One region of the Paenibacillus sp. CMM36 genome, then DNA from elsewhere that is predicted to be linked to it. Evidence: predicted binding sites of a transcription regulator. Region 1 holds the regulator's gene; the other holds the start of a gene.

Region 1 (8,843 bases):
TCAACAGACAAACCGCCTTGAACTGCTGTTATACTACCACCATTACCGATATGACAAGTGATAATCTTCAGGTCTTCCAAAGGACGACCAAGGAATTTGGCTGCTTCCTTACTCACAAAGTCATGGGAAGTACCGTGGGCACCGTAACGACGAACCTTGTACTTATTGTACAACACTCTTGGAATGGCGTACATATAAGCTTTTTCAGGCATGGTTTGATGGAACGAGGTATCGAATACTACAACCTGCGGTACATCTGGCATATTCAATTCAGCCGCTTTAATCCCCATCATGGAAGCAGGGTTATGCAGTGGCGCCAGGTCAAACAAGCGGCGGATTTCACTCTTCGCTTCAGGCGTTACAACTGCTGACTGTTTAAAGATTTCGCCTCCATGAACCACACGGTGGCCCACAGCCTGAATTTCGCTAGTACTGGAGATTACACCATGTTCAGCATCTGTGAGTGCGTTTAGCACTTTACGGATGGCTGTAGTATGTTCCAAAATTTCGCTAACTTCGGTGTATTCTTCTTTATTGGTTGGCTTATGCGTCAGAATGGAGGAATCCATACCGATACGCTCTACCAGTCCCTTTGCCAAAACGGACTCGTCCGTCATATCATACAATTGGTATTTCAGAGAAGAACTCCCTGCATTGATTACGAGAATTTTCATATCCGGTCACCATCCTTGTCGTACTTAAAGAAGCCTTCGCCCGATTTCACGCCCAGATTACCTGCACGCACCATTTTCTTCAGTACGATGGACGGACGATATTTCAATTCACCAAATTCACGGAACATACGCTCCAGAGCAGCCAAAACGGAATCCAGACCAAAGCGGTCAGCCATTTCCAAAGGGCCGTTTTGGAAGTTATAGCCGATTCGCATAGCGTCATCGATATCATCAGCGGAAGCCACGCCTTCTTGAAGTACATGGGCCGCTTCGTTAATCAGCAGACAGATAATCCGGCTTGTTACGAATCCAGGAGATTCATAAATCATGACTCCTTTTTTCTCCACTATTTCTTCCACGAACATCTTAGTGTTTTCAAAGGTATCATCCGAAGTTTTTAAACCACGAATAATTTCTACGAGATCAATACGGGATACTGGATAAATAAAGTGCATACCAATAACACGCTCTGGATACTTGGTCGAGCTGGCAAGCTCGGTCAGGCTCAGCGTGGATGTATTACTTGCAAGAATAATATTGTTTGGACACACATGGTCCAGCTCTTGGAACACTGCTTTCTTCTCGTCCAGATTCTCTGTAATAGTCTCAATGACCATATCACAGCTGCCGAGCTCCGCTAAATGGGATACTTTCTGAATGCGGGATAAGATCAATTTTTTCTCAGCTTGAGTAATTGCCCATTTTTCCAGTTGTTTGTCCAGACTCGTTTCAATCATATTGTAGGCGTAGTCTAGTTTCTCTGGTGTCTGCTCTACCAGCAGCACATCGATTCCTTTGGACGCGAGCATTTCAGAAATTCCCTGTCCCATGGTGCCGCCGCCGATGACGCCGATTTTTTTAAATTGCATGATTCTTAACTCCACCCTTTCCTGGTCACTCTCATATATTGTATCCTTCTTTGTCGAAAAATACATGTTTATGTCCCAATAGATAATAATATCTTAGCACGGACTAAAAGTAAAAAAAAAATAACCAGCATAAAAAATTATGCTGGTAATAAAGCATTTTCACTAAATTGACATCTAAATTGGTCTCCAGACAAAGTTTCCTCCTTCATTAGGATGTCAAGTGAGTTGTCGAACACAGGACGATGCTTTTCCAGCAGTTCCAAAGTTCGGGTATGCAGGTCAGCCATAATCTCGCCATTTTCCCGCATGAGTTCTTCTTTCGTTACCATTTCCATGTTAATAATGCCAAGTGAAGTCAAACCGGAAGTCATCATCGTATGGACGATGTTCAGCGCCTGCTCAAAATCATTACTAGAGCCGGTACTTCGACCGCCATAGTACATTTCTTCTGCCGTAGCCCCTGCGAGCGAGATCATAATCTGCTCCTCCAGATACTGCTTGGTGTATAAATAATGCTCTTGCTGTGGATTGTGGCGCACATACCCAAGCGCTTTCCCACGTGGGCTAAGTGCAACCTGGCTTACGCTACCAGGACGAACAATTTCGGCCATAATAGCATGTCCCAGTTCATGGATCGCTACACGTTTTTTCTCTTCCAAGGTCGATTCTCGATCTGTCTTTTCACCCATCATCACTTTGTCAATTGCCATCGACAGATGTTTCTGTGCAATCATTTTCTGATCCTGTCTCATCGCATAGATTGCCGCTTCATTCATTACGCTCTCCAGCTGTGCGCCAGAAAACCCGTAAGATTCCTCAGCAATTTTATCCAGATTCGCATCTTCCTGAATCGGTTTGTTTTTGGCATGAATTTTAAGAATATGAAGACGGCCCTTCTTATCAGGCAAATCCACTTGAATATGACGGTCAAAACGCCCTGGGCGCGTTAAGGCGCTGTCCAGCATTTCTTTACGGTTTGTTGCCGCAATGATCAAAATCCGCGGTGTATCTACCGAGTAAATACCATCCATTTCTGTCAGCAACTGATTCAAAGTCTGATCATATTCTCGTTGCTGTCCACCCTCACGTTTACCACCAATTACGTCGATTTCGTCAATAAAAATAATTGCATTTTCCTTCTTTTCCTTGGCTGCACGAGTACGTGCCTCCCGGAACAACTCACGCACACGACCTGCTCCAACACCAACGTACATTTCAACAAATTCACTACCTGAGGCTGCAACAAAAACAGAATTAGTATAGTGTGCCGCTGCCTTAGCCATCAGTGTTTTTCCTGTTCCCGGAGGACCTGTGAGCAAAACGCCTTTTAATGGACGGATACCAAACTTGGAGATTTCATCATGTCGATTCAAAAAATCCAAGGCCTCACGCAGCTCCTGCTTAGCGCTTTCTTGCCCACCGATTTCCTCAAAAGTCAGCTTGTCCGGGCCATTTTTTTTACGTTTACGTTCTTGCCCAGCACCTACGGCCAAGCCTCCACGAGCATGCATGAGCATTAACAAGCCGCTGAACATCACACCAGCAACTAGAAGAGGGATAATATTTACCCCAATAAAAACGAGAAATATAATGGTTACCGGCACAATGCCGATTAATATTTCCTTGATCCATCTAGGCATTAGGCCATACCCCCATCTGCTGAGATTGACGTGGCAAAACGATAAACTTGGTCGCTTTCCCTTCGCTGAGTCGGATATAGACATTGTTCGAATCCATGTCGGTATCAGCTTTGATACCCGTCTTTTTCTTTTTCATATGCTCAACTGTAGATGAAATTTGAGTATACTTTCTATTTTCCATCGCTTCGGCTACAGGAAACATAGCCTCAGACCACCATTGATTCAGTGCTGTATTGGAACGGTCTGCAATATCGAGCTTAATGGTGCGGCTGCCAATGATGGATTGTCCTTTTTGCTTAACTACATCGACCAATCCGGCCACATCCGCCTGCGGTTTGAGATCTAGTTTCAATACAACCTGATCCTGTTTAATATCTATTTGAGCGCTTGTCACGCCTGGATATTGAGAAACCAGTTTTTCCAGAGGACTTTGCATTGTAACCTGACGGTAAATGAACCATCCCCCAAATAGCAGCAAAGCTGCCAAAACTGCCGCCACAACGATAGGAACTGCACGCAATTTCAAACAACATCCTCCTCTCAAAATGTAAAACTCAGAAGAAACGGGACGAATGTCAACAAACAACCAAATTGCATGATCTTACAGTGATCAGCAATTCTTTTTTCTATCATTTTTGTCTATCACTTATAAAATATAGTATATCATAACGTATATCTAAAATCGAAGGCAATGTGTGGAGGAGTTGTGATGAGGCAAAATCTTTGGTTATGGTGGAGGTGGGACGCTGCGTGTAGGATTTGATCTTACGATCGCTGTTGCCCGCCATAAAGATGAATTTTCCTTAGGAGAGAAGTTGGGTAGGTAAAGATGCTTCGCTGGCATTCAGCTCATCTTTACGGCATAGCAAGACTAAAAGACGTAAATACGAATTTCATCGCATTTACGTCTTTTTCTTGAGCTTTTAATCATTTACTAGTCATTCATTCCACATCTGCTGATCCTCAACCAGCTCAGTTATTGGGCAAAGTATACTTTACCCCCGTCGCTCCCCCATCTGAAAAACGGTAAAAGGCATAGTAATGATGGCTTCCATCATCGTAAAACAGCTGCCACACATATTCGCCATTGAACACACTCGGCTGGAGGCTTACAATTTTTACACCTGGAAGCTGCTGCTGAATTAGCGACGTCATTTTTTGCTCGTCGACTCCGTTCTTCAGCAGCTCGGTATGAACACCGCTATTATCTGCGGCAGGTACGTTAGGTTGTCCCTCCACTTTTTGAAAAGGAACCCATACCATTATATTTTCATTCTGTGCATTTTTCCCTTGAACCACCCAATATACCTGATCCCACACAGACTTCCATGTTTGAGTCGTGCTAACCAGACCACCTGATTGCTTGGCCTTAATGATAGCGGCATTTTTCTCAGCCACCTGGTCTTGAGTAACATAGGAATAATACCAGAAAATGCTGACCAGGATCAGTATCACGGCCAAAATGGCGACCGCTATCCATTTTTTCTTATTTTTCAAACCCGTGCTTCCTCTCTAAGGGGATGTGACACCTGAATTAGCGCGACAGCAGCCCTTCAAAGGCGGCTTGTGCCTCATGTTTGATACGTTCCTCGTCCATAGTCAGGCATTCGCCGTTTTTCACAACCTGACGACCGTCTACCCACACATGAGCCACGTCCTTGGCGCTTGCAGAGTATACCGCATGGGAAATAAGATCTGTACGCGGCAAGAAATGTGCCTGATTCAGATCCAACGCGATAAAGTCAGCCTTGTTGCCTGCTGCCAACGCTCCTACTTCTTTTAAACCAATCGACTTTGCACCGTATTCTGTTGCCAGACGCAGCGCTTCACTTGCAGGAACTGCCGTAGGGTCACCGGATACACCCTTGTGAATAAGTGCTGCCAGACGCATTTCCTCGAACATATCCAGGTTATTATTGCTGGCAGGACCATCCGTTCCGAGAGAAACCGTAACCCCTGCACGCAGCAATTCAGGCACTCTTGCCACACCACTTGCCAGCTTCAAGTTGCTGCCAGGATTGTGGGAAACCGCTACACCACGTTCTGCCAGTAAAGCTATTTCTTCGTCGTTCAAATGAACGCCATGGGCAACAAGCGAAGGACGGGAGAAAAAGCCAAGCTTATCCAAGTGTGCAACCGGACGCAAACCGTAGTCGCGTACGTTTTGCTCTACTTCGGCGATCGTCTCAGACATGTGCGTATGCAGTGGCAAGTCCAGATCATGCGCAGCTTGTACGAATTTTTCAATAAACGCAGGTGGACATGTATATGGCGCATGCGGTGACATCATCGTTGTAATACGGCCGTCTGCTTTACCGTGCCAGTTACGCGCAAAAGTCACGGCCTCTGCCAGCTTGATTCGCTGTTCTTCCTCCGAACATAGTCCAATTGCTCCACGCATCAGACTTGCACGAATACCTGACTCTTCAGCCACACGAGCCACCTCATCCATATGATCGTACATATCGAGGAAGGTTGTTGTTCCACCTTTCAGCATTTCCAGCACAGACAAGGACGTACCCCAGTACACGTCTGTAGATGTAAACTTGGCTTCCATAGGCCACATTTTTTCCTGAAGCCATACTTGAAGTGCCAAATCATCTCCATGCCCACGCAGTAGAGACATCGCCGCATGACCATGAGTATTGATCAGACCAGGTAAAAACAATAGCCCTTTACCATCGATCGCTTCCGTCTCTTCCTCACCCGCAGGCAAGGTTTCGCCAATATAAGTAATACGACTATCCTCCACAATCATAAAACCATGGACTACCCCTGCTTCTGGTCCATTTACGGCAAAAGATCCGTTTTTAATCATCCATTTATTCACTGTCATATTGTGCTTCTTCCTTTCCGTCCTCCAAATAATAAGCGAGGCTAAGCAAATCAGTTGTAAAGTCTGTGGCATGAATCCGAATGTTGGCTGGTGCCTTGAGAGTAGTCGGTGCAAAGTTCAGGATCGCTCCAATTCCGCTATCAATAAGCCTATCAGCCACGTGCTGTGCTTCAAAATCAGGTACGGTAATAATCCCGATTCGAATGTTTTTTTCTTTCACAGTCGCTTCCAGTTCATCCATCGGTTGCACGACCAATGTATTGATCTTGGTTCCTACCTTATCCGGAAACGCATCAAATACCGCCACAATCTTCATATTGTCTTTTAAATAAGCGTTATAATTCGAAAGGGCTTGCCCCAGATTACCCGCTCCGACCAATACTACATTAATTTGTTGGTCGATTTTCAGGATATGGCGTATTTTCTCAATGAGATAAGAAACATCATAACCGATACCCTTCCGACCAAAATCTCCAAAATAAGCAAGATCTTTACGGATTTGGGCCGGGTTCAAATCTAGCCTCTGTCCCAGCTCTTGAGAAGAGACCGTAGCCACCTCCCGTTTGTGCAGTGCATTCAGATAACGTAAATATACGGGTAACCTCCGTACGACAGCCTCTGAAATTTTATCTGATTTCATACTTGCTCCCCCTAATTGTAACGAACATACTTATGTCCGTCCGTTATGCCTCTGTCTCCGGGGCGGATTGGAGCCATTCGGCGATGCGGGGCACCATTTGCTCCGATGGCATATGCTCCATTTTTGGTCCCGGTAACGAGTACAAAAAGTGCTTTCCGTAATAGGATTCAATCACACGCGTATCATAAACGATAACGACCCCGTGGTCGTTCGCTGTACGTACCAACCGACCAAATCCCTGTTTGAAGCGAATGACCGCTTGCGGTACAGACAGCTTCATAAATGGATTCTTCTTCTGCTGCTGGAGCAGTTCGCTTTTTGCCTCCAGCAGCGGGTGATTCGGCGGTTGAAACGGCAAGCGAACAATGGCTAGACAAGTCAGAGCCTTCCCCGGAATATCGACGCCTTCCCAGAAACTGCTGGTCCCCAGCAATACAGAAGCTTTCGCTTCCTGAAACCGGCGGGTTAGCTTGCTGCGACTTCCACTGTCCACACCTTGTCCCAGCACAGTAATTTCGCTGGATGCTAAGGCCTCTTTGAGCGGCTCATACACTTGCCGGAGCATCCGATAGGACGTAAACAGAACGAGCATTCTCCCACGTGTCGCCTGAGCAGTCGCTCCTAGAGAGCTAACGAGCATATCTACAAAATGCGCATCTCCTACACTGCCCTTCACACTTGGGAAATCCCGTGGAATAACCAGCAACACCTGATCCCTGTAATTAAAGGGTGACGGGAGCTGCGAAGTCATCAGCCGCTCTTGATCTGCGGCCTCCTGTAAGCCGAGCTGATCGATCATGTACTGAAACGACTTATCTACCGACAAGGTAGCAGAAGTCAGAATAATGCTTCTTTTTTTGTCAAAAAACATTTCTTTCAACTGGCGGCTCACATCGACGGGTACCGCATAAAATTGCAATGATTTACTACGGAATTGCCCGCTTGCCTCGAGCCAGTATACGGTTGTTTCATCATCGAGTCGGATAAAAAAGCGCAAATTTTCTCGAATCCCCGCCAAATCCTTGAGCAGACCCGTGATATCTGTAATAAGGCTATCCGCCGCATAATCGTCATGTTCTTCCTTGACGTCCAGCATCAGCTTGTCGCCCTTGCGCAAAATTTCGCTCATCGTTACATATAGCTGATTTTCCAAAGCTCCCGCCTGATCCCACTTTGCAGGCTTGGCCGAAGGTTTGAGACGGGAAGAAAACTGTCCTGTTTCACCCGGTGTCGCATCACTTCGCTCCGGCAACATGCCAAACAGCTTGTCGCTTAGCAGGTCCCAAGTTTCCTTCACCTCTAACACGAGCGGATACAGCTGGTCGATAGTTGAGGCCCAATCTGCCGACTTCTCGTGCCCCGATTTCGCCAACTGTTGACGAAGTGAAGGCAGTTGTCCATTCTTGCTGTCTTTGAACAGTCGCGTCAGTGTATGCACGAGTGTGAAATATTTCATATGCATACCTAGGTGTTTACCAGCTACTTCCTCCAGGTGATGGGCTTCATCTATCACCAGATGTTCATAGCTAGGCAATAACTGATGACTGGCTTTGACGTCTGTGAACAACTTAGAGTGATTCGTAATAACAACATCCGCTATTCCTGCTTCATGGCGTGCACGATGATAATAACATTTGCGGAACCATGGGCAGGAACGACCAAGACAGGACTCTGAATCACTCGCCACCGTTTCCCAGAAATCCCCTCCACGGTTGCTCAGATTCAGTTCTTCATCATCACCGGTTTCTGTTAGCGTCAACCAGACGATCATCTGAGCCGCTGTAATTAAATCTTCCTTCGGTGTAGCGAAGTCTCTTCTGTTTATTTTATGTTCAAACTTACGCAGACACAAATAATGTCCCCGACCCTTGAAAATAGCAGCCCGGAACGGAAACGGAATCACCTTGGTCAGCATCGGAATGTCGCGCTCGCGTAATTGCTCCTGCAGGTTGATCGTATGTGTACTCACCATAACGCGCTGTCCCTTTTTCACACTGTGATACAGCGATGGGAGCAAATAACCCAGAGACTTCCCTGTTCCTGTACCTGCTTCAATCAGCAGATGCTTGTCTTCACTCAGTGCCTGATTCACACCCTCAATCATCTGTATCTGCGCCTCGCGCTCCTCATATTGACTCAAGGATGAACGCAAATTGTCCCGCACATCATCCATGTACTCCTCAA
Region 2 (8,843 bases), on a different contig from region 1:
ACGTCTACATCAAGCACGCCGCCGTTTGCCAACTCTTTTTTGGTAAGATCGGATACAATATCCCACAATGCAGTTGTGTTGGCCGTAGGACCAACCAAAAATTCTTCATTGCCAACATAAGGTAAGATATTGGTTTCAATAAAATCGTTGACGTTGACTTCTTTAGTCCATTTGCCTTTTTTAAAACCTCTCCAGCCAGATTGTTGCTCTTGTAATTCTCTCTCAATCACCGACATGTAAATCCCTCCAAATTGTTTGGTCTTCCGGACTTGTGATTTTTTTCACGATAAAGCTATTTCTTGAGCCCGGCCTGTTCACCGATGCCTTACGCTCAGTGTCGGGACCTTTCTTACACCCTTATTGTAGAATAATGATAGAGTGTAGTATGTGACAAAAATCACAATATGAGTGATTTTTGTCACTTTATTTTCCCTAGCTTCGCGCCTATATCCTTAGCCTTGCCGTTCACCTCCCTTCCCAAACCAACAGGCCCTCTATATAGAGAGCCTGCATCGGTATTGAACGAGAAAATGCTTTTTCACAAGCCTCTTCTTACCTATTATATTATTGGTCAAAACGTCCGTAGAAGGCATTGCGATAGACATCAGCCAACTCAGTAACCAGTGGCAACTTAGGATTCGCAGTTGTACATTGATCTTCAAATGCGCGGTCAGCCAGATAATCTACACGTGATTCGAAATCTTTCGCATCGAAACCGATTTGTTGGAACGATTCCTCGATACCGAGTGTTTTGTTCATTTTACGGATCGCTTCGATCAAGCTGTTAACCCCTTCTTCGGTGGTGCGTGCAGGCAGTCCCAATATGCGCGCGATTTCTGCATAACGCTCATCCGCAACAAAGTGCGAATATTTAGGGAACGAAGCAAATTTTGTCGGTTTTTTCGCATTATAACGAATAACGTGCGGCATCAAAATGGCATTCGTGCGGCCATGCGCTGTATGGTATTGTCCACCCCATTTATGTGCAAGACTGTGGTTAATGCCCAAGAATGCATTAGCAAACGCCATACCAGCAAGTGTGGAAGCATTATGCATTTTTTCACGAGCCAGCTTATCACCGGTCAGAGCCGATTGTTCTAGGTATTGGAATACCAATTGAATGGCTTTAATTGCCAGACCATCTGTGTAGTCATTAGCCATTACGGACACGTAAGCCTCGATAGCATGTGTCAGAACGTCCATACCTGTGTCCGCTACAGCTGTTTTAGGCAGCGAATATACAAACACTGGGTCAATAATTGCCACATCAGGAGTCAACTCATAGTCAGCCAGTGGGTACTTCGTGTCGCCCAGGTTTTTGTCCGTAATTACTGCGAACGATGTAACTTCGGAACCTGTACCCGATGTTGTAGGGATAGCTACAAATTGTGCTTTTTGGCCCAGACGTGGGTACTTGTAAATCCGTTTACGGATATCCATGAATTTTTGTTTTAAGTTATTGAAATCAGTATCTGGATATTCATAGAACATCCACATGCCTTTAGCGGCATCCATTGGCGAACCGCCGCCCAGTGCGATGATGCAATCCGGTTGGAAACGTCTCATCATTTCAGTACCACGTTCTACCGTAACTGTCGATGGATCTGGCTCTACTTCAGAGAACACTTCGATAGCTACTGGTGTTTGGCGCTGATGCAGATAATGAATAACACGATCTACATATCCCAGTTGTACCATCATAGGGTCTGTGATAATAGCTACACGTGTGATATCAGGCATTTTAGCAAGATACTGTGTCGAATTTTTTTCAAAATAGATTTTGGAAGGTACTTTGAACCATTGCATATTCACCGTCCGTTTCGCCACCCTTTTCACATTAATCAGATTGACTGCCGATACGTTCGACGAAGTCGAGTTACGACCGTACGAACCGCAACCAAGTGTCAACGAAGGAAGATTGGTGTTGTAAATGTCGCCAATCGCACCATGTGTGGAAGGTGCATTTACAATGATACGTCCTGTTTGCAAACGGTTTGCAAACCGAGCGATAACATCCTCATCGTTCGAATGAATAGCGGACGAGTGACCCATGCCCCCGAATTCCACGACTTCAGCAGCGCGTTGAATACCTTGTTCCGCATTTTTTACTTTATAGCAAGCCAATACAGGACTCAATTTTTCCGCAGACAATGGGAATTTTGTTCCTACCCCTTCAATCTCAGCGACCAAAATTTTAGTTCCTGCTGGTACTGTAATACCACTCATTTCAGCAATTTTCACAGCAGACTGCCCGACAATAGCTGGGTTCACTGCACATTTCTCGACATTCATAGCTCCTTGAGTGAGCTTAGCTGCTTCTTCTTTATTTACAAAATAGCAACCGTTAGCGATCATCAATTTTTTCACTTGTTCGAAGATTGGCTCTTCGATAATAACCGCTTGCTCCGAAGCACAAATCATACCGTTATCAAAAGATTTCGAGAGGATAAGATCGTTCACGGCCTGTTTGATATCTGCTGTTTTTTCAATAAAGCAAGGCACGTTACCAGGACCTACACCAAGTGCTGGTTTACCGCAGCTATAAGCTGCCTTAACCATGCCTGATCCACCAGTTGCCAAAATTAGCGCCACATCAGGGTGGTTCATCAATACATTGGTCTTATCCATCGAAGGTGCTTCAATCCATTGAATACAATCGGCCGGAGCACCATGTTTAACAGCTGCTTCGAGCAAGACGCGGGCTGCTTCCGCACTACACGATTGAGCAGATGGATGGAAACCGAAAATGATTGGGTTACGTGTTTTAATGGCAATCAGCGCTTTGAACATCGTAGTCGAAGTCGGGTTTGTCACTGGAGTGATCCCCATGATAATACCGACTGGCTCTGCTATCTTTTGAAAACTGTCAAAATCATTGTCTTCAATGACACCGACGGTTTTTTCATTTTTGATGCTATGATAGATATATTCTGTTGCAAACATGTTTTTGGTGATTTTGTCCTCGTACACACCGCGTCCTGTTTCTTCAACAGCCAACTTCGCCAGGTACATGTGTTTATCCATCCCTGCGAGTGCCATAGCTTGTACGATTTCGTCAATCTGTTCCTGATTCATACTCATGAAAGCTTGCTGTGCCCGGTTCCCCCGGTCAATCAGCGTTTGAATATACTGCTCTGCGCTTTGCTCTTTTTGAATAACCTCGTTTTTAACAGCCATTTCCCTCATCCTCCTGTTATCTCGTGTACTATCTCTTGTTCACGCACTGATCGTAACACAGCTTTTCAAGATATATTGTGATTTTTTTCACAATCTATTTAAAATTTTATTTTATGAAGTGAATTAAATCACAAAGTTTGGAATTCTGCCACTTTTACCCCCTCTTCTTGCCCCAAAAACTCATTGCACAAGTATATAATGAATTTGAATTGATCAAGTTGCAGATAAAAAACATAGGATACAAAGGGGAAATGGACGATGAGAAACCCTACAAATGTAATGGAAGCCCGCGGCAACACCTGTTGCTTCTCGGAGGCCAGCTTCAACCGATTGCAAGTAATGATGAAAGATCGAGTTATGCCAGAAAGCTCGCATCTGTTCTGGGAAGGAGATACAGCGGATAAGCTGTTTTATATTAAGCGCGGACGCGTGAAAGTAACCAAAACAACGGATGAGGGCAAGGAACTTATTCTATATATGTATCAAAGCGGCGATCTTGTTGGTCAAGCCGATCCATTTTTCGGTACTAAGCATTCCTTTTCTGCTGAGGTTCTGGAAGACAGTGATATTGGCGTAATCGATCATACAGATTTGGAACTGCTTATTTGCCAGCATTGTGATTTTGCGATTGACTTTATGAAATGGATGGGTTCACATCACCGCATTACTCAGACTAAGTTCCGCGATTTGATGATGTACGGCAAGCCAGGCGCTTTATGTTCAACGCTCATTCGTCTATGCAATACCTATGGTGAGCCTCACGGCGAACATATCCTGATTCATAAAAAAATTACTCATACTGACTTATCAAATATGATCGGTGCGACCCGGGAAAGCGTAAACCGGATGCTTAGTGATCTACGTAAGAAAAATGCAGTTGAATATGATAATGGTATGATTGTTGTCAAAGATTTGGAAATGCTGCAAGGTGTATGTCATTGTGAACTATGCCCTCGTGAGATTTGCCGGATATAATAAATCGTTTTTTTATGTAAAAGGGAGTGTTATAAGCCACTATAGCTTATAACACTCCCTAATTTATTTCCACTCCCCTACTTATACAGGAGCAGTAGCGAAGCATTTTAATGACAGTCCTTCTTCTGGCAACACTCTTTAAAACTGTAAACATAGATAACTTAAATTCCCCATCTCATAGCTTCTATGGATAACCTTGGCTTTGTTTGCAGGATTGCCACTCCCCATTGCAATAAACAACGGTACAAAGTGTTCTGCTCTGGGTACGGCCTGGCGAGCATACGGTGCTTCGCTTTCATAGTGATCCAAAGCCTCTATATCTCTACTTTGTACTTTTTCAATAATCCAATCATCAAAATCTATAGCCCAAGGTTCTGTTTTCGTTTCCCCCCATTTGACGATACGCAGATTATGAACAGTCACGCCACTACCAATGACCAGAATATCCTGTTCTCCCAGTCCTCGCAGCACTTCACCAATAGCATATTGTGCTTTGGGCGAGAGATATGGATTTACAGAGATCTGAACTACCGGAATGTCTGCCTCAGGATACATACGATGCAACAATGTCCAAGATCCATGATCCAAACCCCTCACCCGATCAGTTTCTACGTCAATGCCCTTTTGTTCATATAATTTTTTCAGCTTATTGGCCAGTTCCACAGAACCATGTGCTGGATATTTCACTGTGTACAGTTCCGGTGGAAAACCGCCAAAATCATAAATGGTATCGTACACGTCATCCATCGAACTGATCGTCAACGTTTGTGTTTCCCAATGAGCAGTAAAGATAACTATTGCTTTAGGACGAATACTTTTCCCCAGTTGCTCTAAAAATGAAGTATAGTCCGTCTGTTCAATAGCAAGCATCGGTGAGCCATGGGCCAAAAATAAAGATGGCATCATATAAAGATCCCCTTATCATCAACAATTTATTTTATTCATCAAGTAACTTTATGTAAGTAATGATACATAAGTAACAGAGTCATGTCAACACAGATTTTAACATACACTTAAAGGTCAAAGATTCTATAAATAAAGATTGATATAGGTATAATGTCATAGTAATATGTAACTAATAAATTTTAAAATTTCACTTTATTTCGATACAAAGGACTGGTTTCCATGGAGATACATACTTCTAATTGCCCAAAATGCGGTTCCGTTTTTCGTCAAAACCTTAGAAACCTCTGTAGTACTTGTATTCAGGAAGAAAATATATTCTTGGACCGCTGTTCTAACTATCTATGGAAGCATCCTTCTACTCATACTCGCCAGCTCAGTGACGTAACTGGTACACCTATAGAATTGCTCACAGATTGGGTAAGAGCAGGCAAATTTCCCTCCACATACAGTCAGCTTGATTATCCTTGTGAGTCCTGCCGTTCCCCTATTTATGCAGGGAGACTTTGTCATTCCTGTCTGGGTACATTCCGTTCGGCCGCGCTGGATATTCAAACCCGTGTGCCTCGCCGTGCAACAGCAGCATTATTCTCAGTTGCAGGGCGCGTCAAAGGCTATTAAGTCGTGCTGCCTAAGCACATCATTTCTGCAAAATGGATAAGTAGTCCTAAACGCAATATAAAAAACAGCCTTTTTTCTAGGAAAAGGCTGTTTTGCTATGAAAAACACTTATTTAGTTTGGTGCTCATCTAATCCATTCCTCAGCCCAAAATTGAATCTGTTCCATAACCGGCTGAAGTGCACGGCCTTTGGTTGTTAGCTCGTATTCAATGCGGACAGGAGTTTCTGGATATACATGACGTGTAAGAATTCCTTCATTTTCCAAATCTTTCATCCGCTCTGATAACATTTTGTCACTCATTGTGGGAATCAGATTGGAAATATCCTTAAACCGCTTAGGACCGCTCATCATGGATTGAATAATTAATCCATTCCAACGCTTGCCCAAACATGAAAAGGCGGTTTCAAAACGCGGACACATTTTTGTACATTGCGGTTGACTCTCCAAATTTTTCACCTTCTTTTGCATTTCGGTTTGATAAAGCTTTCCTTTTGTTAGTATATATCATTTTAGCATACTTTATCCCGAAAGAAAACACTTTCTTCTTAAATTAAATACCTGCGCCGATAAAGTTGCCATGACCAAAACTGATTATACAACAAACCAACACAGCAGGTATATGTCTAAATCGTTAAATCAAAAAAGGCGGAATCCCCTAGAGGTTCCGCCTTTCAATCTATTCATTATATAGCTCATCAAAATGTGATGATTGTCATTATACCAACACTCCACCGAGAGGTCTTACCGGTTCACTTCTACCATATATTGGTTTGTTAATACTTGTTGGAGAAGTCCAACGAATACTATTGGCAATAACCTTCAAAATATCAGGCTGGTAATAAGTCGGATAGGTCTCATGGCCTGGGCGAAAATAAAATATTTTACCACTACCTCGACGGAAAGTACATCCGGTTCTAAATACTTCGCCACCTTCAAAGTTACTAACAAATACCAATTCATCTGGCGCTGGAATATCAAAGAACTCGCCATACATCTCTTCCTGCTTCAACAATATTTTGGCGTCAATGCCTTCTGCAATGGGATGTGACGGATTCACCGACCAAATAATCTCCTGTTCACCTGCCACCCTCCATTTCAGATCGCAGCTAGTGCCCATCAGGGCTTTGAATGGCTTGGAAAAATGGCCTGAGTGCAGCACGATTAAGCCCATTCCTTCCTGCACTCGCTTGACAACACGCGCCGTAACTTCATCGCTCACCTGATCATGGGCTTTATGCCCCCACCACAGCAGCACATCTGTGGAATTCAAGACTTCTTCTCCCAAACCATGCTCTGCATCATCACGCAGTGTAGCTGTTCGAATGGCAAATCCCTCTCCTGCCAGGCCGTCAGCCAACGCTTTGTGTATCCCGTCAGGATATATCTGTTTGGCTTCATCATTCAACTTTTCGTTCAAAAATTCATTCCAAATGGTGACGTTAATCATCAACATTTCCCCCTATTAGGTTAGACCCACCACATCTCGCTCAGCGGTTCTTCAATCAGTACCTGGCGAAGATTGTGGACAGCCTTAGTAAAGCCCTCTTCCACGGACATCAGACCATCTTCATGCTCAATACTCACTACATGATCGTATCCCACCAAACGCAGAGCACTGATAATATCTGCCCAGGTTTTTACATCATGTCCATAACCCACAGTACGGAACTGCCAAGCGCGATCTAGCATTTTCGTATATTCCTGCATATCGGTAAGTCCATATTTATTTACATTAATTGGATCAATCGTCGTATCCTTGGCATGAAAGTGGTGAATAGCTCCCTCTCGGCCCAAAATTTGAACTGCCTGCACTGGGTCAATTCCCTGCCACCACATATGGCTCGGATCGAGATTAGCACCAATAACCTCTCCCGCAGCTTCACGTAAACGAAGCAAGGTCGCTGGTGTATGAACGGAGAAGCCTCCGTGTAGCTCCAGTCCAATTTTAACATGATGATCTGCTGCAAATTTCCCCGTCTCGGTCCAGTAAGGAATAATTTTATTCTCCCATTGCCACTTCAACACTTCTTGAAAATCATTAGGCCACGGAGCCACAGGCCAGTTTGGATATTTCGCATCCTCATGATCTCCCGGACAGCCGGAGAAAGTGTTCACAACTGGAACTTCCAGCTTTTCTGCCAATCGAACGGTTTTAAGAAACGTATCATGATCAGCCTGGGCCAAATGCTTTTGCGGATGAAGAGGATTGCCGTGACAGCTAAGTGCGCTAATCGTTAGTCCGCGGGACTCTACTGCCTTTTTAAAATTTTTGAGCGCTGCATCATTCTCCAGCAATTCATCCGGCTTACAATGCTTATCCCCCGGGTTGCCGCCTGTACCGATTTCTACAGCATCCAATCCTTGAGAAGCCACATAATCCAACGCTTCCTCCAGCGAACGGCCACCGAACAACACCATAAATACTCCAAGTTTCAAAAGAAATCCCCCCCTGTATCATATGTGAAAAAAGCTGCTTTCATTATAACGATGGTCTATTCGGGATAATTACGGCTTAGTCAAAATAGACAGCTTTTCCCGTACGTGCCGATTCATAGATAGCTTCCAAAATTTCAGTAACAACCAGTGCCTGTTCCGGCTTCACAAGAGGTTCTTTGTCGTCCAGAATAGATTCGATCCACAGGCGGGCTTCGCGGTCTGCTTCATTTTCCGTCTCTCCAGAGTAAAAGGCAACACCACCTGCATCCAGATCTATTTTCGTATCAAACAAACGGCTGTTCTTTTCTCCGTTAATGCGCAATCCATCCTGCATATCGGCCCCGCCTTCGGTACCGCATAACAGTGTCTTCGCTTCGCCAAACTCTACAACGTTCAATGCCCAGCTGGATTCCAGTACAATCGTAGCTCCATTTTGCATCGTAATAAAACCAAAAGCTGAGTCCTCTACCTTAAATTCCTCAGGGTTCCAAGGCCCAAAGGCATTTGCCGCATCTTTACGATCCCCTAGCTTATGGAAAGTTGAACCTAGTACGCTTTTAGGCTTGTAATTATCCATCAGCCAGAGTGTCAGGTCTAGTGCATGCGTGCCAATATCAATAAGAGGACCACCGCCCTGCTTCTCTTCATCCAAGAATACTCCCCAAGTCGGAACCGCGCGACGGCGTAGAGCAATGGCTTTGCCCAGATAAATTTCTCCAAGCTCTCCTTG

The links. The regulator Rex, encoded in region 1, represses fermentation and respiration genes when NADH is low (regulators of the CRP and FNR family bind a similar motif). The targets are predictions, from matches to a motif close to TTGTGAAATATTTCACAA.
Region 2: the regulator Rex is predicted to act here: its motif matches at 3,253-3,270, upstream of adhE (bifunctional acetaldehyde-CoA/alcohol dehydrogenase).

The regions. Positions count from the first base shown of each region.
Region 1 covers NZ_JBSEDY010000004.1:344,524-353,366, forward strand. The annotation lists gene ACWA2B_RS11635 (acetate/propionate family kinase) at 1-674, opposite strand, end outside; gene ACWA2B_RS11640 (3-hydroxyacyl-CoA dehydrogenase family protein) at 671-1,543, opposite strand; gene ACWA2B_RS11645 (AAA family ATPase) at 1,681-3,183, opposite strand; gene ACWA2B_RS11650 (hypothetical protein) at 3,176-3,709, opposite strand; gene ACWA2B_RS11655 (cell wall elongation regulator TseB-like domain-containing protein) at 4,156-4,680, opposite strand; gene ACWA2B_RS11660 (amidohydrolase) at 4,718-6,019, opposite strand; gene ACWA2B_RS11665 (redox-sensing transcriptional repressor Rex) at 6,006-6,659, opposite strand; gene dinG (ATP-dependent DNA helicase DinG) at 6,703-8,843, opposite strand, start outside.
Region 2 covers NZ_JBSEDY010000012.1:43,625-52,467, reverse strand. The annotation lists gene pflB (formate C-acetyltransferase) at 1-236, opposite strand, end outside; gene adhE (bifunctional acetaldehyde-CoA/alcohol dehydrogenase) at 565-3,177, opposite strand; gene ACWA2B_RS20750 (Crp/Fnr family transcriptional regulator) at 3,436-4,152, shown strand; gene ACWA2B_RS20745 (DODA-type extradiol aromatic ring-opening family dioxygenase) at 4,291-5,058, opposite strand; gene ACWA2B_RS20740 (hypothetical protein) at 5,377-5,676, shown strand; gene ACWA2B_RS20735 (winged helix-turn-helix transcriptional regulator) at 5,801-6,145, opposite strand; gene ACWA2B_RS20730 (ThuA domain-containing protein) at 6,393-7,124, opposite strand; gene ACWA2B_RS20725 (sugar phosphate isomerase/epimerase family protein) at 7,145-8,113, opposite strand; gene ACWA2B_RS20720 (Gfo/Idh/MocA family protein) at 8,190-8,843, opposite strand, start outside.